2 regions of the Brevibacterium otitidis genome follow, and region 2 is predicted to be linked to the other one. Evidence: riboswitches for the same ligand, from Rfam matches in the RefSeq annotation. Region 2 holds a riboswitch; the other holds the start of a gene.
The links. A riboswitch is a leader RNA that binds a small molecule or an ion and turns the genes downstream of it on or off. The one in region 2 is predicted to bind FMN.
Positions count from the first base shown of each region.

Region 1: another riboswitch for FMN. It lies ahead of ACFFN1_RS10140 (nicotinamide mononucleotide transporter family protein); the one in region 2 lies ahead of ribD (bifunctional diaminohydroxyphosphoribosylaminopyrimidine deaminase/5-amino-6-(5-phosphoribosylamino)uracil reductase RibD).

Region 1 is NZ_JBHMAU010000066.1:69,580-81,075, forward strand. It holds gene ACFFN1_RS10110 (branched-chain amino acid ABC transporter permease) at 1-647, opposite strand, end outside; gene ACFFN1_RS10115 (branched-chain amino acid ABC transporter permease) at 644-1,519, opposite strand; gene ACFFN1_RS10120 (ABC transporter ATP-binding protein) at 1,516-2,232, opposite strand; gene ACFFN1_RS10125 (ABC transporter ATP-binding protein) at 2,229-2,990, opposite strand; gene ACFFN1_RS10130 (substrate-binding domain-containing protein) at 3,043-4,221, opposite strand; gene ACFFN1_RS10135 (extracellular catalytic domain type 1 short-chain-length polyhydroxyalkanoate depolymerase) at 4,440-5,603, opposite strand; gene ACFFN1_RS10140 (nicotinamide mononucleotide transporter family protein) at 5,988-6,656, opposite strand; FMN riboswitch at 6,762-6,888, opposite strand; gene rpe (ribulose-phosphate 3-epimerase) at 6,984-7,646, opposite strand; gene ACFFN1_RS10150 (RsmB/NOP family class I SAM-dependent RNA methyltransferase) at 7,675-9,153, opposite strand; gene fmt (methionyl-tRNA formyltransferase) at 9,146-10,090, opposite strand; gene ACFFN1_RS10160 (primosomal protein N' family DNA-binding protein) at 10,166-11,496, opposite strand, start outside.
Region 2 is NZ_JBHMAU010000038.1:2,940-14,435, reverse strand. It holds gene ACFFN1_RS04845 (ABC transporter permease) at 1-30, shown strand, start outside; gene ACFFN1_RS04840 (ABC transporter ATP-binding protein) at 146-1,456, shown strand; gene ACFFN1_RS04835 (ABC transporter permease) at 1,453-2,202, shown strand; gene ACFFN1_RS04830 (glycine betaine ABC transporter substrate-binding protein) at 2,199-3,242, shown strand; gene ACFFN1_RS04825 (hypothetical protein) at 3,296-3,541, shown strand; gene ACFFN1_RS04820 (amphi-Trp domain-containing protein) at 3,528-3,827, opposite strand; gene ACFFN1_RS04815 (baeRF3 domain-containing protein) at 4,114-5,121, shown strand; gene ribH (6,7-dimethyl-8-ribityllumazine synthase) at 5,148-5,636, opposite strand; gene ribD (bifunctional diaminohydroxyphosphoribosylaminopyrimidine deaminase/5-amino-6-(5-phosphoribosylamino)uracil reductase RibD) at 5,713-8,199, opposite strand; FMN riboswitch at 8,301-8,443, opposite strand; gene ACFFN1_RS04800 (outer membrane protein assembly factor BamB family protein) at 8,606-10,129, shown strand; gene pdxS (pyridoxal 5'-phosphate synthase lyase subunit PdxS) at 10,170-11,135, opposite strand; gene ACFFN1_RS04790 (aminotransferase-like domain-containing protein) at 11,323-11,496, shown strand, end outside.

The sequences.
Region 1 (11,496 bases), on a different contig from region 2:
TCACGGGCGGCGCGCACCAGGTGGCCAAGCTGGCTCTTGTCCACCCACAGGCACACGAGGTACACGAAGACGAGCAGGGCCAGAAGCACCCAGTAGAGGTTGCGTGTGTTGGCAACGCCGACCAGGGCGTCGGGCACCTGCGCTGTTGCCAGGCTCAGTCCTTCTTCACCGCCGGTGACCTTCGAGTTCCGTCGCACCAGCACAGAGCCGGCCTGGGCGAACGCGAGGGTCACCATAGCGAACGGTACGCCGCCGATCCGGTTGGCGATCGATCCGGTCAGCAGGGCGATGACGAGCCCGCCGAGGAGTGCCACCGCGGTCGCTGGGATGAGGGGCATCTCGAGATACCGTAGCACCATGCCGAGCAGGTAGGCGCCGCCGCCGAATGACAGGGCGTGTCCGAAGGACAGCATTCCTGCGGTGCCGAGCAGCATGTTGTAGGACAGTGCGAGGGCAGCGAACACCATGCACAGCGACAGGAGTGCCAGGGTTCCCGGCATGTAGGTCGGGGTCGGGAGGATTCCCGGCAGGGAGATGTTGAGCAGCGGCAGCATCGCCATGAGTGCGATGAGGCCGATGCCGATGCCGATCGGAAAGAGTGCGCCGCGCTTGGCCGGCGACTGCGTGGGAGCTGATGTCTTGCTCATGCTTTCCTTCCGATCAGTCCTGACGGCCGCACCAGCAGCACGACAGCGAGGAGGATGACGACGATGAAGTCACCGGTGCCGGCGAGGTAGAAATTCGCGAACTGCTGCAGCACAGCGACGAGCACTGAGGCGATCGCCGCGCCGGCCAGCGAACCGAGTCCGCCGACGACAGTGACGATGAACGCGAAGATCAGCAGTGTCTGGCCGAGGTGGGCCGAGACGAACGTCATGTAGTGCATCGCCAGCACTCCGCCGATCCCGGCAGCCGCACCGCCGATGGTGAAGACGAGGGTGAAGGCCCTGCGGACGTCAATGCCGAGTGCTGTGACCATCGCACGGTTCTCCACACCGGCGCGGATGATCATGCCGTAGCGCGTCTTCTGCAGGAACAGCACCAGGAGGCCGAGGACGACACCGGCGGAGATGATGAGCAGCCAGTAGACGTTGGGCACGCGCGCACCGAGGACCTCAGTGGTCTGGCGCAGCCAGGCGGGGCCGGTGATGTTGATCGGGTCGCTGCCCCAGATCCCTTCGAACAGGGCGATGGCCGCAAACGACAGACCCACAGTCACGAGCACCTGTTCGATGTGGCGCTCATACAGCGGTTGGATGAGCAACAGCTCGGTCAGGGTTGCCACCAGCGCTCCCACAAGTGCGCCGACGAGGATCGAGACGAGCAGCGCGGTCCAGGTGCTGGCACCGAGTGCCTGGGCGGTCTGCCAGCCGATGAAGGCGGCGAGGGTGAGAAATGCGCCGTGTGCGAAGTTGAGCACGTGCATAAGGCCGTAGATGAGGCTCAAGCCCGAGGCGACGAGGAAGTACAGTGCGCCGAGTCCGATACCGGTGATGAGGGTGAGGATGACAGCGCTCATGCCGTGGCCTCCTCGTCGGCGTGGACGCCGAGCAGCTTCTGGGTCAGGGCTGCATCGTCGAGGATCTCCGCTGCCTTTCCGGTGTGCACCACGCGTCCGCCGGAGATGACGAAGGCGTCATCGGCGAGCTGCCGTACGACTTCGAGGTTCTGCTCCACGAGCAGGATGGGCACAGTCTTCGATGCCTCTGCGAGAGCATCAGCGACTTCTCCGACGATCTTGGGAGCAAGGCCCTTGGTGGGTTCATCGACGAGCAGGATCTTGTTGTCGTTGATGAGGGCGCGGGCGACCGAGACCATCTGCTGCTGACCGCCCGACAGGGTCCCGGCCTGCTGGTTCGCCCGCGCGATGAGGTCGGGAAACAGCTCAGCGACGAAATCGCGGCGCGGGTGCGCCTGGCGCTCGGCGAGGGCGAGGTTCTCTGCGACCGTCAGTGAGGCGAAGACCTCACGGTCTTCGGGCACGTAGCCGATGCCGCGCTGCACGATCTTGTGCGTCGGCAGCCGGCCGATGCTCTCCCCTGCCAGTCGCACCTCTCCGGTGCGGGCGATGAGGCCCATGATGCCGCGCAGCGTCGAAGTCTTGCCTGCGCCGTTGCGCCCGAGAACGGCGGTGATGCCGGTTGGCGGCACTGAGAAGGAGACATCTTCGACGACCTGCTGCCCGGCAATGCTGCACCGCAGGTTCGCTACTTCGAGAATCGGCTCGGTCATGCGGTCTTTCCTAGATATGCGCTCTGCACTGTCGGGTTGTCCATGATCTTCTGTGGGGTGTCGTAGGCGATGATGCTGCCGAAGTACATGACCGCAACCATGTCGACGAAGCCCAGGAGCACGTCGATGTGGTGTTCGACCATGAGCACCGTGCATGCCTTCTCCTGCTGCATCGTGCGAATGGTCTGCACGAGGCCTGCGACATCTCCGGACGCCACTCCGGCCATGGGCTCGTCGAGGAGCACGAGGCTTGCTTCGGCCACCAGCAGGACGGCGATCTCCAGCTTGCGCTTATCGCCATGGGCGATGTCTCCAGCCAGAGCGTGCGCCTTATGCGCAAGCCCGACGAGCTCGAGCGTCTCCATCGCCCGCTCAGTGGAGCGATCGTGAGCTCGGGGGAAGCGGAACAGCGAATAGCTTCCGCCGACCGAAACCTGTGCTGCAAGGCGCACATTCTCCAGCACGCTCAGACCCGGGAAATAGCTCGATGTCTGGAAGGTGCGGCCCAGCCCCGCCCGGGCCCGGGCGGGGACTGATGCCTTGGTGATGTCCTTGCCGTGCATCCGCACGATACCGGCAGTCGGCGTGATGAGGCCGGAGACCGCGTTGAAGAATGTGGTCTTGCCTGCACCATTGGGGCCGATGATCCCGACAATGGAGCCTTCCGGGACGTCCAGATCAACATCCTTGAGGATCGTCGCGCCACCGATCTGGAGTCCGAGGCCCTCAACGTGGAGAGCCGAGGCGGGTGTATCCATGAATCCAGCCCTCACTCTGCTCGCAGGATCGATCGACTGCCGATCTTCGAGATCACGGAGCGACCTCGTCGCCCGGGACGGTGTCGATGAGTTCGGGTTCGAACTCTCCGTCCTTCTCGACGAGCTTGACGTGGTACATGTCCTGGATCAGCGCGTGGTCTTCTGGACGCACGGTGTTCGAGCCCTTCGGGCCTTCGAAAGTGAAGCCCTCCAGCGCATCGATCATCGCAGGCACGTCGTTCTTGCCTTCCTTGATGGCCTCAACGATCATGATCGCTGCGTTGAAGCCGTCTGGCGTGAACAGGTCCGGCGTTCCGCCTGCCTCTTCGACGGCCTTGACCATGGTGTCGTTGATCTCGTTGTCGGGCGCGTCGGGGAAATAGTGGTTGAGGAAGCTGATGTCCTCGGAGGCTTCACCGTAGGCACCGAAGGTTGCGGCGTCACCGAGGCCGGTGACGACGGGAGCTGAATCGAAGATGCCCTGCTGGCTCATCGCCTGCCACATGGCACCAGAGGTGGCACCTGCCCACGCGACGAAGACCAGATCAGGTTCGGCGGCCACGACCTGCTTGGCAAACGGGGTGAATTCTGTGACGTCTTCAGCGACGAGGACGGAGTCGACCTCTGCTCCCTTTGCGCCGAGCACGTCCTCGACAGCCGTCACGTTGCCCTGGCCGAACGCATTGTCCTGGGCGTAGACCATGACCTTCTTGCCGTCGAGGTCATCGATGAAGGTGCCGGCGGTCGCCACGTCCTGCGCGCTCTGACGACCACTGCGGAACGTGTAGTCGTTGATGCCGGTGACGGGATCGCCTGCAGCCGGACCGGAGATGAAGAGCACCTCGTTCTGCGCAGCCTGTTCGGCGACCTTGAGTGCCACACCTGAGGAGGCGCTGCCGGCGAGGATCTTGACGTCCTGGCCGATGAGCTCCTTCGCGGAGGTCACTGCCTTGTCGGGATCTCCGGCATCATCGACGTATTCCACCTTGATTGCAGTGCCGTCGACTTCGCCGCTGCCGTCTGTCGCGTAGTCGAGTCCTGCCTTGAATCCGTCCAGGTACTGCTCGCCGTATCCGGCCAGTGGGCCGGTTTCGCTAGTCACGACACCGACAGTGACTTCCTCCGGGGCGTCTTCTCCCCCGCCGGATCCCGAGGCCGGCGCACACGCCGAGATTGCGGTGACTGCCCAGAGGGCCGTCACGCCAATGGTGAGTTTCTTCGGAACGCGCATGCGCTTGCCTTTCGTCTTCGGAAGGTGTTTATGAAACCTGGTTCAGGTATCACTCTAAAGGTAGTTCTGATTGTGACCCGGGTCAAGGACTAACGGTGATTTGTGCCACAAATGTGTAGCACGGCTCAGCGGTCACGGCAGTCACGCCCACGCGGGGCTGCGGAGTGTGTGAGCCGCGCTCCTGACTGGAGCGCGGCTCACACGACAAGGGATGGCCGTCAGTCTGCGCAGTCGCTGACGAGTGCGTAGGATTCAGCAGACTGGCGCTCCAGGCTCGTGACCGTCGCATCGCCTTGGCCCATATAGGCCCGGGTTCCGATCGCGTAGTAGGGATTGTGAGGATCCGCTCCGTAGGACACGGCACGGCCCGCGGCCTGGTGCTCGGCGTTGCTGACGGTCACGCATTCACCCACCGGATCGGGATCCGGTTGAGGGCCGGGGTCCGGTGATGGGCTCGGGTCACCCCCGGGTGGCGCGTCTTCACGTTCGATCCGGCGATTGTTCTCGAAGAAGAATGACGTGAGATACGCCGGGTAGTCGATGCTGTTGGAGGAGATGTAGGTGCCTCCTGCCCCGGTTCCAGCCGGCCAGGCGTGACCCAGACCGGTATTGCTGATGACCGACACCCGCGGACCTGAGTCGTCGGAGTACTGGACCCCAGTGCCATTGGTGTTCTGACCGGCGAGTTCTGACAGGCTGAACCCCGCTTGGGTGCCGGCTCCGTAGAGTTCGGCCATGATCGCGCCGTTGAGGCGACCGTATCCCTGCGCGACGGTGTAGTCCGCACTGCCGTAGACCACGGATGTCAGCTGTGTGCCGAAGGATGCCTCCGCGTCGCCGGCAAAGGAGGTGCACGTGGCCGCGCCCTGCGCCTGGGAGACAGCAACCCGGCCGATCTGCAGTGAGGTCGTGCCGACCGTCGGGCCGGCGCTGATGCCGATGCCTGCGAACACGTCCGGGGCGAGGCAGCCCATCACCATCGCCTGGCCGGCTCCTGAGGAGAGGCCGGAGATGTAGACCTGGTTGGCGTCGATCGCAAGGTCCGCATCGCCTTTGAGTTCGGCGACGAGATCGAGGAGATTGTCGTCGTGCCTGCTCGGGGAGGTCCGGGAGTGACCGGAGTCGTAGTAGTCCCAGCACCCCATGATGACTCCGCCATCGGGGGCGTCGGGCAGGGCGACGATCATGCCATGCGCTTCAGCGGATGCAGCCCAGTTGCCGTGCTCCTGGAGGTCGGCGCTGCTCTGTGCACATCCGTGGAGGTTGACCATGAGCGCCCTGCCGGTCCCGGCGGCGTGCTCACTGGTGGGGACGTAGAGCCGAACGTTCATGCCGGCAATCGTGGCCGTTGACCAGGTCCCGGCTTTCGCGTCGGTACTCACGCCAGTCACCTCCCTATTCGCACTCTGTGATTCTGAAACGGCATCGGAAGGATGTGCAGCTGAGGCCGGTGGTGCTAGGCCGATGAGCCCGGCGGCTGAAACGCTGAGCAGTGTCAGCACGGCCGCCGCTCTCCTCGGCCGACGTTGCGATGACTGCAGTTCGGATGTGGTCGTCATTGACTCTCCCAATCAGGTGTGGAGAGGGCTCAGGTATGGCACCTCCCCCAGCCTGCTGGGCGCATCATCCGCTTAGCGGATGCAGAAAGGACTGCATGACACCTGCAGACTGTGTCTGAGAACACAGTAACGTGAAAGGCGATTCAGGTCTATAGGACTTTTGATGTAGGCGGCCCGGCACGATGCCGCCCGGGCCGCCAACGGCATTCAGTTGTCGGCGGAGTGTCCGGCGATCGTCTGGGCGGGTTCGGCCGGCGACGCGATCGTCTGGCGGGACTTCTTGGCCCAGTCGATGATGCCGATGATCACCATGACGAGGAAGAAGAGGTAGACGGCGCCGGAGAACAGCAGTCCGCCCATGATCGCCAGCGGAATGCCGACGAGGTCGACCGCCAGCCACACGAACCAGAACTCGACGATCGCCCGGCCCTGAGCATACATCGCCGCGAGCGAGCCGATGAAGATATAGGCGTCCGGGTATGGGTTCCACGACCAGTCGTTGACGGCGAGGATCCAGCCGAATCCCGCGGTTCCCGCTGCCAGTGCGGCGATGAGGACGAGACGTTCCTTCCACGTCGCCCAGCGCACGCTGATCTCACCGGTCTGCTGCTGAGAGCGCTTCCACTGGCTCCAGCCCCAGATCGCGGCGGCGATGATGACGACCTGGCGGGCGGCATTGCCGCCGAGTCCGGCAGACACGCTGGCAGAGAACAGGAAGATCGAGCCGGTGATCTGCACCGGCCAGGAGAAGATGTTGCGGCGCAGGGCGAGGAAGACGGTCGCCAGGGCGCAGATGTTGCCGATGACATCGGACCACGGAACGGGCTTGCCCATGAGTTCGAAGACGGGGGCGTTGAGCCACGAGAAGATGTCCACTGCTGTTCCGAAACCTTTCATTTCAGGCTCCGGGATTGCGACGCGTGAATAGCGCGTGACGCCGCGCAGGTCACCGACGGGTCGCCCCATCGGCTGCGCAGACGCAGACGTGCTTCCTCCCATCCGGACTTTCACCGTCGGTACTGGAATCCCACCAGTTCAGCCCCGCCATGGACGGGGGTCGCGGACTTTCACCGCCGGCTCGGACTTTCACCGACCCCGGAGCACGTACTCCTAGCCGAACTATAGGCTCAGCTTCAGCAGCGCAGCAAATCCGTCTCACCAGCACATTCAGTGCCGGCGAGGGTCAGTCGCGGGCGGCGAGGGTCAGTCGCGGGCGGCGAGGGCGAGTTCGCGCAGCTCCTCGATCGCGGCGGTGCGGTCCTCGGCGCTGTAGACCGCAGAGCCGGCCACTAGCACATTCGCTCCGGCCTCCACCGCCCGGGCGACGGTCCGGGCGGAGACGCCGCCGTCGACCTGCAGCTGGACGTCAAGTCCGGAGTCCTCGATCGCCTGCCGGGTGCGGGTGACCTTCGGCAGGCACACATCGAGGAAGGACTGGCCGCCGAACCCGGGTTCGACCGTCATGATGAGGACCTGGTCGAACTCCGGCAGCAGGTCGATGAACGGTTCGATCGGCGTGGCCGGGCGGATCGCGAGCGAGGCCTTGGCGCCCAGCGCCCGGATCTCACGGGCCAGCCGGACAGGAGCGGCGGAGGCCTCGACATGGAAGCTCACCGAGGCGCAGCCCATCTCGGCATAGACCGGAGCGTGCCGGTCGGCCTGTTCGATCATGAGGTGGGCGTCGATGGGGATCGGCGAAACCTCGCGGATCCGGTCGACCACCGGCGGGCCGAAGGTGAGGTTCGGGACGAAATGGTTGTCCATGACGTCGACATGGGCCATATCGGCCGCCGCGATCGATTCGAGTTCCTCGGACAGGCGGGAGAAGTCGCAGGACAGGATGCTGGGATGAATGCGAATGCTCACCCTTCAAGCATAGGGGCTCCGCCGGCTCTCAGCTGCCGCGGCGCAGCAGCGCCAGGAACATCCCATCGGTGCCATGGGCGTGCGGCCACAGCTGCACGGCCCGCCCGCCGCCGATCTGCGCGGAGGCGAACCGGCTCGCCGGTGCACCGGTGACCGCGGCCATGACAGCGGCCGCGTCGAGGACGTCCGCATCCGCGCCCGAGGTGGCGAGCACCTCGGCGACGATATCGATCGTCTCTGCGTGGTGCGGTGAGCAGGTGGTGTAGGCGACCACTCCCCCAGGTGCCGCCAGCGTGAGGGCGTGGGTGAGCAATTCGCGCTGGACCGGCTGGAGCGCTGCGATGTCGTCGGCGCTGCGCCGCCACCGGGCCTCCGGGCGGCGGCGCAGCGCACCCAGTCCGGTGCACGGCACATCGGCGAGCACCCGGGCATAGCGGCCGAGGTGTTCGCCGTCCAGGGTGCGGCCGTCGGTGCTGAGGACGGTGATATCCGTGTCGATGGCGCGCACGGAGTCGCGGACGAGTGCGGCACGGTGGGCGGAGACATCGCAGGCGACGACCGAGGTGCCGGAGACCGCAGCGGCAGCGGCGAGGATTGCGGTCTTGCCGCCGGGCCCGGCGCACAGATCGAGGACTGGGCCCGGCTGAGTCGCGGTGCCGTTGAGGGCCAGTGCGACAAGCTGGGAGCCTTCGTCCTGCACCCGGGCGGTGCCGGCCTGCACCTCGGGCAGGGCGTACGGGTCACCGGAGCTGAGCTCGACACCCAGCGGCGAGAGCTCGGTCAGCTCACCGCGGCCCTCAGCCATCGCCTCGCGGTCGGCCAGGCCCGGCAGGGCGGTGAGGCAGACCCGGGCCGGGGCGTTGTCGGCTTCGAGCAGGGCGGTGACTTCGGCGGCGTCGCGTCCGTGGGCGGTGAGCGAGTCGCGCAGGGCGGTGACGATCCAGGCGGGGTGGGAGTGGCTGAGGCCAAGGCGCTCGTCCTCGCTCGCATCGGCGGTGACGATCTGCAGCCAGGTGTCGCGGTCGCGTTCGCTGATCCGGCGCATGACGGCGTTGACGAATCCGGCGGCCTTCATGTGCTTGGTCGCACGCATGAGTCCGACGGTCTCGTTCACGGCGGCATGGGCTGCGGTCCGCATGCCCAGCAGCTGGTGGGCACCCATGCGCAGCGCATTGCGGGCAGGAACGTCGAGGTCGTCGACGGGGCGTTTGGCGGCGCGGGCGATGATCGCATCGTAGAGGCCGCGTCCGCGCAGCGTGCCGTAGGTGAGTTCGGTTGCCAGGCCGGCATCGGCGGTGCTCAGCGCTGCGCGGCTGAGCCGCGGCGGCAGCAGCAGATTGGCATAGGCGTCGTCTTCGTCGACGGCGATGAGCACTTCGAAGGCGATGCGCCGGCCGGGGTTGAGGCGGCTGCGGCGCTGCCGGCCCCGACCCTGTGCGTTCCGGCCCTGTGGGCTCCGACGCTGCGGTCCACCGGAGCGCGGCCGGCTGCTGTGGGGATCAGCCATCGGCTCGCTCCGCGCTGGTGTCGAAGGCGGCCTGGCCGCGGCCGCGGAGGAAGTCGGCGGCGTTCATCATCGGCTTGCCGAAGGGCTGGATGCGGTCCACGGTCACGGCCCCATCTGCGGTGCCGATGAGCACGGAGTCGTCCGGCCCGGCGGCGAGCCGGCCGGGCCGCTGCCAGGCGGGACTGTCCGCTGCCGAGGCGGGGGCGAGTCCGGCGAGCTTCGTCCGCTTACCGTCCATGAGGGCCCACGGTCCGGGAGCTGGGGTGACGCCGTTGGCGCGGGCGACGATGGCAGCACTCGGGCTGGTGAAGTCGAGTTCGGCTTCAGCAGGGGTGATCTTCTCAGCATGGCTCACCTCGCCCTGCTGAGGTGTCAGCTCGGCGGTGCCGGCAGCGAGCTCGTCGAAGGCGGATACGAGCAGTGCGGCGCCGATGCGCGCATAGGAGTCGAGCACCTCACCGGCTGGTGCTGATGGCAGGTCGAGCTGCTGCTGGGCGAGCACCGGGCCGGTGTCCATGCCGGTGTCGATGCGGAAGACGGTGAGGCCCGAGGTGGTCTGTCCGCTCATGAGCGCCCGCTGCACCGGGGCTGCGCCGCGCCACTGCGGCAGCAGGGAGAAGTGCAGGTTGTACCAGCCGTGTGCGCTGATCGACAGGGCGCGCGGGCCGGCGATCGCGCCGTAGGCGACAACGGCGACAGCATCGGGGTTGAGGGCAGCGAGCTCGTCGAGGATCTCACCGCGCAGCCGTTCGGCTTCGAGCACGGGCACGCCGGCGGCGATTGCGCGCTCCTTCACCGGGCTGGGTGTCAGCACGCGTTTACGGCCGACGGGCGCATCGGGGCGGGTAAGCACCGCGATGACCTCGTGCTCGGAGGCGAGCAGCGCCTCGAGTGCCGGAACGGCGACAGCGGGGGTTCCTGCGAAGATGATTCTCACCCGGCCAGTCTAACGACCGTGCCACCGGCATGTGCTCAGTCCTACCGCTGCCCACTGGCCCGGCTGTGAGCCGGGTCAGAGCACATCGGGGTCGTCGACGCGGGCGAAGACGGACTCTTCGCGGCGCATCGAGCGGGCTGCGATCTCGGCGGCGATGCGGCGGGTGACAGCGCTGCCAGAGGCGATCGTCGTGCCGATGATCCGCTCATAGGGCTCCTCATGAGCGAAGATGTCCCAGACCTCTCCCGCCTCGGAGGCGGCAGCGACCACCTCGGCGACGGCACGGCGCTCGCCGCGCAGCCCGATTGTGCGCACAGCAGGCGGGAAGCGCAGCTCGCTGCGCGCCTCATACTGCTCATCAGCCCAGGTGACAGGGGCGAAGTCGGTGATGACCTGGCGGATCGAGGGGTCGTCGTCCATGAGCAGGATGCGTCCGCCGTGCTGCCAGCTGCGCACGAGGCAGGCGGCGCGCATGCGGCGGGCGATGGCACGGTCGGTGGCCTGCAGGCCGGGGCCGGGCCACAGCGAGTCGAGCAGCAGCGCGAGGGCGTATCCGTTGTCGGCATAGGGCTCCGCTCCGGTTGTGGCCACGATGATGCTCGGTTCATCGGGCACCCGGTCGATGATGTGGCTGCCTCCGGAGCGGATGACCTTGACGCCGGGGAATGCGCGACCGAGCTCTTCGAAGGTGCGGTCGATTCCGGCGACGACGGATCGGATGGCGTGGCTGGAGCACTGCGGGCAGGTGAAGGTCTCTGCACGGAACCCGCAGGTGCGGCAGGCGAAGGGCCCGGTCTGGGAGGCCGCTTCGAGCTTGCCGGCGCATTGGGGGCATTCGATGACTGCGCGGCAGCCGGCGCAGGCGATGACCGGCAGGTAGCCAGCGCGCGGGACTTGGACGAGCACGGGCCCCACCGCCGGGCTCTGCTTGGTCCGGCCGAGGGCGGCTTGGGCGAGCTGAAAGCCGAGTTCGGGCAGCCGCTGGCGCTGCTGTGGGGGCAGGTCATCCGGCGGCAGCTGGCACAAAGGCGTGCGCTGCCGGTGGACGGCCGGCGGATAGCTGATCTCTCCCATCCAGCCGATGCGCACGAGCCGTTGGATCTCGACGGTGCGGTTGTAGTCGAGGAACAGGGCGGCAGCGCCGGTGTGCTGGATCCGGCTGAGCAGCACCTGGCGGGCGTGCGGGTACGGTGCGTGCTGGTCGAGGTAGTTCTCGTCACCGTCGTCGAGGCAGATGATGAGCCGGATGTCATCGGCCGGGGCGAAGGCCGCCGCGCGGGTGCCGATGATGAGGCGGCCGGTCCCCTGCAGGGCGCGCACCCAGGCCGACCAGCGCGCTGATTGGCCCTGGTCGGCCGACAGGCGGATCGCCAGGGGTGTGAGGTCGCCGAGCGCGGCTTCGAGTG
Region 2 (11,496 bases):
CTCACCACTCCGAGGGGTATCCGTGTCTGAGAACCATCGCACCGCATCCGCCGCGCCCGAGGCGGTGGGCGCCGCTCCCGGCACCGGCACCGGCCAGCCGGGCGGGTCCGGAACGCAGGCCGGATCCGGCACGCAGGGGGTCTCGATCACCCTGGAGGGGATCACCAAACGCTACGACAAGGACAAGCCGCCGGCCGTCGACGGGCTCAACCTGGAGATCCCGGCCGGCTCGATCGTCATGTTCTGCGGGCCCTCGGGCTGCGGGAAGACGACGACGCTGAAGATGATCAACCGGCTCATCGAGCCGAGCTCCGGCCGGGTGCTCATCGACGGTGAGGATGTCACCAGCCTCGATGCCGACAAGCTGCGCCGCCGGCTCGGCTACGTCATCCAGTCCGGCGGGCTGTTCCCGCATATGACGGTGGCGAAGAACATCGGGCTGGTGCCCAAGATGCTCGGCTGGGATGCCAGCCGGATCCGCGCCCGCGTCGACGAGCTGCTCGAACTCGTCTCCCTCGACCCTGCCACCTACCGCGACCGGTTCCCGCGCGAGCTCTCCGGCGGCCAGCAGCAGCGCGTCGGTGTCGCCCGGGCGCTCGCGGCTGATCCGCCGGTGCTGCTCATGGACGAGCCCTTCGGTGCGGTCGACCCGATCACCCGGCAGCGGCTGCAGGATGAGCTCATCGCCATCCACTCCGAGCTGAAGAAGACGATCGTGTGCGTCACCCACGACTTCGATGAGGCCGTCAAGCTCGGCGACTGGATCGCGATCTTCCGCGAAGGCGGCATCCTCGCCCAGTACGACTCCCCGGAGCGGATCCTCGCCCAGCCGGCTAACTCCTTCGTCGAGGACTTCATGGGTGCCGGCGCCGGGCTCAAGCAGCTCTCGCTCTCCCGCCTCGACGACGTCACGCTCACCAAACCGGTGCGCGTGCGCGCCGGCGCACCCGCTGCCGAGGCGGTGGAGGCGATGCGTGCCGCCGGAGAGGACTATGTCGTCATCGTCGATGAGGCTGACCGGCCTGTCGACTGGCTCATCGCCAGCCAGCTCGAACGTCTCACCACCCTGCCGACGCAGGTGAATGAGGACCTGCCGGTGGTGTACAACCGCGCCTCACTCAACGACGCGCTCGATTCGATGCTCGTGACGACGACGTCCTCGGCGATCGTCGTCGGCCGGCGCCGCCAGATGCTGGGCCTCGTCACCGTCGACACGATCATGGACGTCATCTCCGGCCTCAACGGCCGCGCCCACAGCACCGCCGCGCAGGCCCCGCGCGGAGAGAACACGCCCGAGGAGTTCGAGATCCCGGCAGACGACGGGCGCACCGGCCGCAACACCGATGAGGCAATCGCGGCCCAGGAACGCGAGGATCCCGCGGTTGGGGAGCGCCAGGACCCCACCGCTGGGGAGCCTGAGGACCCCGCGGTCGAGGCGGAGAAGCGCGCGCCGTGAGTGCACTGACAGCTGGGCAGCGCCGCGATGTCCGGGACCTGATCGTGCAGGCCGGACTCATCATCGCTGCCTTCGCCGCGCTCAGCTGGTGGCTGCTGGCCGCCGAGCTCTCCGAGGTCGAATCCTCCACCCTGGCACCGGGTGCGGTGGTCTCGCTCATCGGTGAGCACCTGCTGCTCACCGTCGTCTCAGCCGTCATCGTGCTCGCCGTGGCGATCCCGCTCGGCATCCTGCTCACCCGCCCGGCCCTGCGCCGGGCGGCAGGACCGGTCATGGCCGTGGCGAACATCGGCCAGGCCGCCCCGGCTGTCGGCATCATCGTGCTCTTCGGGTTCTGGCTCGGCTTCGGCCTGCAGGCCGCCATCGCCGCACTCGTCGTCTACGCGCTGCTGCCGGTGCTGCGCAACACGATGGTCGGCCTCACCCAGGTCGACCGGCAGCTCATCGAAGCCGGCCGCGGCATGGGCATGAGCGCTGCCGCCGTGCTCTTCCGCGTCGAACTGCCCCTGGCGGTGCCGGTCATGCTCTCCGGCATCCGCACCGCACTCGTGCTGCTCGTCGGCACCGCAACGCTGGCGACCTTCGTCAACGGCGGCGGGCTCGGCCTGCTCATCACCACGGGTGTGACGCTTGACCTGTCGCGGGTGCTCATCGCCGGAGCCGTCATCGTCGCGCTGCTGGCCCTGGTCGTCGACTGGTTGGGACGCCTTGTCGAACTCCTCGTCCGCCCGAAGGGACTGGCATGACCGACACGCCCCGCACCCGCCGCTCACGCAGCATCCACCGTTCACGCAACACCCACCGGGCCCACCGCCTTGGCGCCGGGATCGCAGCGCTGAGCGCACTGGCGCTCAGCGCCTGCGGACTGCAGCCTTCTGCGGCCTACATCCCCTCGGTCGACGCCGCCTCGATCGAGGAGATCCCCGGCGCGGCTGACGGCGGTGCGCTCACGGTGACGAGCAAGAACTTCACCGAAGCGGTGATCCTCGGCAAGATCTCCGTCATCGCCGCCGAGGCCGCCGGATTCAGCGTCACCGACCTGACGAATGTGCCCGGCAGCGTCTCAGCCCGCAAGCTCATGACAAGCGGGCAGGCCGATCTGACATGGGAATACACCGGCACCGCATGGCTGACCTACCTGAACGAAGAGGAGGGCATCCCCGACCCGCACGACCAGTGGGAAGCCGTCCATGACGCCGATCTGGCCAACGGCCTGACCTGGGGTGAGGCCGCCGAGCTCAACAACTCCTACGGCATGGCGATCCGTTCGGATGCGCCCGGCGAGCTCGGCGAGGTGACGAAGATGTCGCAGCTGGCCGAACTGCCGCCGGAAGAGCGCACGATCTGCGTGGCCGCCGAGTTCAACTCCCGACCCGATGGCCTCACCCCGCTACTGGAGGCCTATGGAATTCCGCGCGGTGAGCCCGACGGCACCCCGGAGGACAATATCGGCATCTACGACGCCGGCCCGATCTACGCAGCCACCGCCGACGGCCAGTGCAATTTCGGCAATGTGTATCTCACCGACGGGCGGATCAAGGCGATGAACCTCCTCGTCCTCGAAGACGATGAGCAGTTCTTCCCCGCCTACAACGCCGCTCCGGTGTTCTTCACGCAGACGCTGGAGGAGTACCCCGAACTCGAAGACCTCTACGCGCCGATCGCCGAGAAGCTCACGACCGAGCAGATGCAGGAGCTCAACCGGCAGGTCGACGTCGACGGTGATGACCCCGTCGACGTGGCGCTGCGCTGGATGGTCGACGAAGGCTTCGTCACCGAACGGTGACCCGCCGGTCAGACGGTAGGCTTGTCGCCGGCTCGTGAGGGAAGGAAGCGGCGATGTTGGGTCTGAATCTCACCGAAGGCACGGTGCTCATCATCTGGCTGATCGGCATCGCCTGCGCGGCTGGCACCCGGCGCGATCCCGGTGACACCGCCCGCTACCCGCTCACTGTCATGGCTGCGCTGTTCGCCCCGGTGATCGGTTCGGTCTATGCGGTTGTGCGGTTCTTCCAGGTGCGGGCACGCCACCGGCAGCAGCGCGGACTCGGCCGCGCGAGGGACACAGGGCTCAGCCGAGAGTGAGCGGCTCGTCGGCTGCGATCGGGCCGTCCTCGCCGACCCGCCAGGAGATCTCGACCTCCACCTCGCGTTTGGTGCCCTTGCTCGGCTTCTGCTCGGTCGCCGGCTTGTCCTCGTCGACGACCTCGACGGACAGGCGCACCGAGCTCGGCATCTCCAGCCGGGTCTCTTCAGCGCCCTGACGGAACACGAGCGTGCCCTCGGCGATCTGGTCGGCGAGCTGCTGGAGCAGGTCGGCGAGCTCGTCGCGGCTGCGGATCTCTTTGGTCTTGAGGTGAACGGTCTTCACAGTGACATCCCTTCAGATGCAGGGTGCCGGCGCAGATGCCGTGACAACGGCGGAAAGGCGCGCAACCGGCCGGATACCCATCGTATCGGAGTCCGCATCTGCGGGATACGGGCGCCGTGAGAGCAGAAACAAAAGGTCTCGCCTGTTGGCACCAGTTCACAAGCGTGACCTGCATCGCTAAGCTCTGTGTATGGACGTCACTCATACTCTCGGTTCATTTGACTACGTTGACCCAACTGATCTCAAGAGGATGGCTGAGGCCTCAGGGCCCAAGGTGACCATCCTGATGCCGACATCGCGAGCGGGTCACCAATCGCGCGAGTCATCCACCCGCCTCAAGTCACTGCTCGATGAGGCAGGCCGCAAGCTCGCCGACGCCGGCGTCGAGGCGAAGGAAGCCAAGGAGATCCTCGCCCCGCTCAACGACCTCGTCAACGACGGCCCGTTCTGGCGGCAGCAGGCCGACGGGCTGGCCCTCTACGCAGCCAAGGGCATGACGCTGACCTACCGGCTCGGTGTGCCGCTGACCGAGCACGTCAGCGTCGGCGACTCGATGACGGTCCGCCCGATCGCCCCAGCGCTCGCCCAGTCCCACGCCTTCTACATCCTGGCGCTGTCACGGAACAAGGTGCGCCTGTTCGACGCGACGAAGGACTCGATCGTCGAACTCGACCTCGGTGAGACCGTGCCGCAGAGCATGGACGACGTCGTCGACCCCGATGAGCGGCAGCGGCAGCTGCAGAGCCGGTCGATCGGCGGCGACCGTGCGATGTTCCACGGCCACGGCGCCGGCGGAGAGGTCGACCGGATCTTCGTCGAGAAGTTCGTCAAGGCCGTCGGCGAAGGAGTCGGAACGCTGCTCGGCAAAGCCCGCAGCCAGCCGCTGATCCTCGCAGCCGTGGCTGAGGCGATGCCGCTGTTCAAGCCCGTGTGCACCTACCCGGCGCTGCTCGACGAGATGGTCGCCGGCAACCCCGACGACCGCACGCCCGGCCAGCTGCACGCCGATGCCTGGGAGGTCGTCATGCCGGCCTTCGCCGAACGCGACGACGCAGCCTACGCCCGCTTCGCCGATGCGCAGGGCACCGGCCGCGGCGTCACCCAGACCGACGTCATCCGCGAGGCAGCTGCCGAGGGGCGGGTCGACACGCTGTTCATCAACCCGTCGCTCACGGCCTCAGAGGGCAGCGGCGATGTCGATTCCGCGATCCTGTCGACGCTGCAGAACTCCGGCACGATCGTCATCATCTCCGACGGCCGGGTCGAGAACGTCGCAGCACTGATGCGGTACTGACCTGCCGCCGCCTGGGCGCACAGCGCTCAGGCGGCAGCGATCTCACCGAGAGCGGCGAGCGCGGCAAGGGCTGCGCTCGCCGCTTCGTGTCCCTTGTCCTCCCGCGAGCCCGGCAGCCCAGCCCGGTTGCGGGCCTGCTCATCGTCATCGCAGGTCAGCAGCCCGAACCCGACCGGTGTGCCGGTCTCGGCCGCCACCTGGGCCAGCCCGTCGGTGGCGGCCCGGCAGACGTAGTCGAAGTGCGGGGTGCCGCCGCGGATGACGACGCCGAGCGCGACGACGGCGTCGAAGCGTTCCGCCGCCGCACGGGCCAGCAGCGGCAGCTCGAAGCTGCCCGGCGCCCGGAAGACGCTGACCTCCAACCCGGTCGTCTCAGCTGCGGCCTCGTCGAGGGCGCGCTGGGCGCCGGCGAGGAGCCCGTCCATCACCTCGGTGTGCCAGGAGGAGGCGACGATCGCCACGCGGGTGCCGGGCGCGGCCTGCGGCCTCATGGTCGGTGCTCCGCTCGATGCCATGATGTGATCCCTTCTCTCAGTGTTCGGTGCGGTGTCCGGTGCAGTGTCCAGTGCAGTGCCTGGTGCGGTGTCCGGTTCAGTTCTGATGGGCGGCTGGGGTGTGCGTGTCGAGCCATGCGCGCAGCTCGGCGATCGAGATGACCGGCAGCCCGAACCGGGTCCCGAAGGCCAGCAGCGCGTCGAGGCGCATGACCTCGCCGGTGTCGTCGACGACCTCGGCGATCGCTGCGACCGGCCGGCAGCCGGCCAGCCGGGCGAGTTCGACTCCGGCCTCGGTGTGCCCGGCGCGCTCGCGGACCCCGGCGGCGGCGGCGATGAGCGGGAACACATGCCCCGGCCGGGTCAGCTGCTCCGGGCCCGCCTGCGGGTCGGCCAGCATGCGCAGGGTTGTCGTGCGCTCACCGGCGCTGATGCCGGTGTCCAGGCCGCGGGCATCGCAGCTGACGGTGTAGTTCGTGCCCTTCGGGTCCTCGTTCACCGCGGTCATGGCCGGCAGATCGAGGTGGGCTGCGATCTCAGCGGTCATCGGCGCGCACACCACGCCGGAGGTGTGGCGGACGATGAAGCCCATCCACTCCGGGCTCAGCAGCTCGGCCGGCACGATGAGGTCGCCTTCGTTCTCGCGGTCGGCATCGTCGACGACGATCGTCGGGACACCGCGGCGCAGTCGGCTGATCGCCTCATCGATCGAGTCGAGCCCGCGTGCCGGGGACGCGTCGGCTGCGGTGGTCTCCCACGGCTTGTCCTGCCACGGCGACGGCGGCGCCTGCACGGGATCGGCACGTCGCACCTGCCGTCCGGCGAGGCTCTGGGCGTACTTGGCCAGCACATCGGTTTCGATGTTGACGAGGTCCCCGACGCTCGCCTGCCCGAACGTCGTCGCGGCCAGGGTCGCCGGGATGAGCCCGACTTCGCACCACGGCTGCCCGGCACCTGCCGGGGAGACGGCGGTGATCGTCAGCGAGGTGCCGTCGAGTGCGATCGAACCCTTCTCCACGCACAGCGGGGCGAGCGCGGCTGGCAGCTCGATGCGCATCCGCGTCCACGCCCCGCAGTCCTCGAACACGCTGATCCGCCCGACCCCGTCGACGTGACCTTGGACGATGTGCCCGTCGAAGCGCCCGCTGGCCGGCATGCAGCGTTCGAGATTCACCTGCGCGCCCGCCCTCAGCGCACCCAGGCTCGAGCGCGCCAGCGTCTCGCCCATGATGTCGGCGGTGAAGATCCCCGGGCCCGAGGTGCTGGCCGGGTTCTCATCTGCCGGCGCGGCTTCGGCGGAAGTGCGGGTGGCGGTGAGGCAGACGCCGTTGACAGCCAGGGACCCGCCGGCTGGCAGGTCGTCGATGAGGCTGCCGGCCCTGATGCTGATGCGGGCGGTGTCGGTGCCGGGAACGGAGGTGACGGACAGGACGGTGCCGGTGGCTTCGATGATGCCGGTGAACATGTGGTGACTCCTGTGGTCGGTGGTGGATGGGGCTGGTGGTGCCGGGGCCGGGGCGGCGGGTGCCGGTCTCAGGTGCAGGATGGTGTCGGTCCCGCTCGTGGCAGCGGCAGGGGCGGCAAGGTCGTCGGGGATGAAGCGCGGGGCGGCTGCGAGTGTCGGCACCTCAAGGCCGGCGGTGGCGGCGAGCCCGCCGGTGCCGAGCAGCTGCGGGCCGAGGTGGAGGAACAGCTCGTCGACGAGTCCGGCGGTTAGGAAGCCGCTGAGCAGGTGCGCCCCGCCCTCGACGAGCACGTGCTCGATCCCGCGCGCCCGCAGCTGCCGCAGCGCGTGCAGCAGGTCGTGGGTGCGCAGGTGGATGGTGCGCGGGTCGGCGGCGAGGTGGCTGGAGGCGTCGAGATCGCGGGTGCCGATGACGACCGGCACCGGCTGCCGGGCCGCAGCGCGGCCGTCGATGCGGGCGGTGAGCCGCGGATTGTCGGCCCGGGCGGTGCCGGTGCCGACGATGACGGCGTCGACCCGGGCGCGCAGCGCGTGCACGCGGGACCGGGTCTCATCGGAGGTGATCCACTGGCTGGTGCCGTCGGCAGCGGCGATCCGCCCGTCGAGGCTCTGGGCGAGCTTCGCCGTCACGAACGGCCGGGACGCACGCTGTGCGGCCACCCACCGGTCATTGAGCACCGCCGCCTCATCGGCTGCCAGCCCGGCGACCACCTCGCGTCCGGCCGCCCGCAGCACCTCGGCACCCCCGGCGGCGACCGGATTCGGGTCGGCTGCAGCGTAGACGATGCGCGGGATCCCGGCCCTGACGATCGTGTGCGCACACGACGGGGTCCGGCCGACATGGGCGCAGGGTTCGAGCGTGACGACGAGCGTGGCGGTGCCGAGGTCAATGCCGGCCGCAACGGCGGCCGCCAGGGCTGCCGGTTCGGCGTGCGGATGCCCAGCACCTGCGTGGTAACCGGTGACGATCGTCCCGTCGGCGCTGATGACGGCCGCGCCGACGAGAGGGGTGGCCCCGCGCTGGCCGCGGCGGGCGGCGGCGAGGGCAGCGGACATGGCCCGGCGTTCACGGGCAGTGATCCCGGCGGCAGGCGCGGCGGGTGCAGATGAGCGGTGCATTCTCCCTCTCCTCCTACCGGGGAGACGGGAGCCAGACGGCAGGCGTCCGCGCAGACACGGGTGCGCCGCTGCCGGTCCGGGCAGACACGGGTGCCCTGGACCGTGTGTTCCTCCCATCCAGACTTTCACTGTCGGTCTCGGAATCGCACCGAGTCAGCCGAACCCCTCCGCCCGTGTGGGCCTCGGCGTTCGGGTCGCGGACTGTCACCGCCGGTACGGAATCTCACCGTCCCCGGAACATCTGCCCACACCGTAGCACGCGTCACAGACACGCACACCACCGTGCCCGAGGCGGTGGGCGCCTCCCGTGCTTCGCCACCACCGTTGTCCGACCCGTCTGGCATAGTGAAGACAGGATGCTCACCAGGGAGATCATCACGGTGTCCCTGCTTGCGAAGGAACAGTCATGCACCCGTTCCCCCGCCCCGCGCTCGCCCTCATCGCCGTAGGTGCTCTCACGCTGGCCGCCGGATGCGCGGCCGCAGATGACGCACCCGGCAGCTCACCTGCGCCCAGCACACCGGAACCGCCGCAGCTGAGCGAGGCGATCACCCTCGACTTCTACGCCAGCCTGCTGGCCGACAACGACACCGACCGGGCTCTGGTCGCCGACGCGATGGGCGGGCGGCTCGTCGCGGTCGGCGCAGACGGCGCTGAACTGTGGACCCACCAGGCGCAGGTCGATATGGACCGGCCCGACAGTGTGGCCGCCTACTCCCACGGCGAGACCGTCATCGTCGATGACGGGACCGGCCGCCTGCGCGCACTCGACTGGGGCGACGGCAGCGAAGCATGGACCTACACACCAGCCGATGCCGGTCTCGGCTGCACCGAACCGGGTGACTACTACTCGTCCTCCTCCACCGGGACGAGCGCACTCGGCGAGGACGGGATCATCCTGCTCGAATACGGGATGATCGACGCCGCTCGCGGCAGCTGCACCGGCGATGAGCACAAGGCGATGGTCCTCGGCCTCGATCCGGCCTCCGGCCAGCCGGCGTGGCCTGCCGTGCAAGCGGCTGCCGATGCGCAGCCCATGGGCGGGGCGAACCTGCAGATCACACCCGACCGCACGCACGCCTACCTGCCGTGGCGCGATGGCGACGGCAGCTTCCTCACCCGCCTCGACCTGGCATCAGGCCAGCATGCCACCGTCGACCTCAGCGCGTACGGCGAGCAGGACCTCGGCTTCGGCATCTACCCGCAGAAGGCCCCCGGCACGCTTGTCTACGCCTTCGGCACCGCCGATCCTGACGACCCGTACTCCGGGTCCGTCACCCGCACCGCGCTGCTCACGGTGCCGACGGACCTGCCGGAGAGCTCTGGGGCGCTCACCCCGCTCAGCGCTGCCGACGATCCTGACCTCGCCGAGGGCATCGACTTCAGTGAGGAGCCGGTCGACTACTGTGCCGCCCGGCCGGTCTCCACCGCCTCGGGCACCTTCGTGTGCGCGAGCACCCAGCCGTTCGCCTCCCGGATCCTCGTGCTCGGCTCACTGCTCGACGGCGAGGCCTGGCACACCGACATCTCCGAAGACGCCTTCGAATTCGGGCTGTTCAACGAACAGTACGGACGCCTGCACACACCCGTCGACGGCACCAATGCGCCGCTGATCATCATGCCCGGCCTCGACGCCGGCGTGAGGGCCGTCAACGCCAATGACGGATCGACACTCTGGGAAGCAGGCGAGGACGTAGATCCGGTCGACCCGGTCGAAGGCAGCTACGGATTCGGCGGCAACGGCGCATTTCCGCAGCTCGGCCTCATCCCGGTGCTGCTCAACGATGCGGTGCACTTCTTCACCCTCGACGGCACGGAGCACGCCGAGGCCCACGACGTCGGCCAGTACGCCGAGCCGAGTGCCACCGGCCGCTGGTTCGCAGCAGCCGCCGGTGAGTCCACCACGCTGTGGACCGTCACCGGCGGCTGAACGACGCCGCTGTGCGGCGCTGGTTGCGCTGCGGAGAGACTTACCAGCCGCGCTCGGCCAGGCGGTGCGGGGCCGGCAGGTCGCTGACGTTCAGGCCGACCATCGCCTCACCGAGCCCGCGGGAGACCTCAGCGAGCACCTCGGGATCGTCGTAGTTCGCCGTGGCCTTGACGACGGCTTTGGCCCGTGCCTCCGGATTGCCGGACTTGAAGATGCCCGAGCCGACGAACACGCCCTCGGCACCGAGCTGCATCATCATCGCCGCATCAGCAGGGGTGGACACGCCACCGGCGACGAAGGTGACGACCGGCAGGCGGCCGTCGCGGGCGACGGTGCGCACGAGGTCGAACGGTGCCTGCAGCTCCTTGGCCGCAACATAGAGCTCATCCTCGCTCAGCGCCTGCAGCCGGCGGATCTCCCCGTTGATCGTGCGGATGTGGCGGGTCGCCTCGGAGACATCGCCGGTGCCGGCCTCGCCCTTCGAACGGATCATGTCGGCACCTTCGTTGATGCGGCGCAGCGCCTCGCCGAGGTTGGTGGCACCGCACACGAATGGCACCTCGAAGGCGCGCTTGTCGATGTGGTTGACGTAGTCGGCAGGGGAGAGGACCTCAGACTCGTCGACGTAGTGCACGCCGAGGGACTGCAGGATCTGCGCTTCGACGAAGTGGCCGATGCGCGCCTTGGCCATCACCGGAATCGACACGGCGTCGAGGATCCCGGCGATGAGGTCCGGGTCGCTCATCCGGGCGACCCCGCCCTGGGCGCGGATATCGGCAGGCACCCGCTCGAGCGCCATGACCGCCACCGCACCGGCATCTTCGGCGATGCGTGCCTGATCAGGGGTGACGACGTCCATGATGACGCCGCCTGCCAGCGAGCGGGCGAGCTCTGAGCTCAGCTGGGCGCCGGTGGCGCGCTGCTGCGCGGCGCTGTCGGCAGTGCCTGAAGTGGGCGTGTCCGCAGCGGCGTTGGAGGTGGTGGTGTCGGTCAGTGTGGCAGTCATGCAATCTCCTGGGTTGTGGCGGGTGCCGGACACCCGCTGGTGGTGAGCCGGACGTCCAGGCGCCCGACGGGGTATTCGTGAGCCTAGCGAGCATTGGACTGCAGATATGGTCCAGATTCAGGGGTATTCTGTAGTCCAGTTGCGCGCGGTTCCGGATGCCGCGAGACCAGGTGAGGGAGGGGTGTGCATGGCGCATGACGCGGATCTCACGGTGAGCCTCGACCGCAGCTCGCGCATCGGTCTGCCGCTGCAGATCGTCGCCGGCATCCGGGCCGAGATCGCCACCGGTCGTCTGCGCCCAGGCGACAGCCTGCCCTCCAGCCGGGTGCTCGCCGCGCAGCTCGGCGTCGCCCGCGGCACC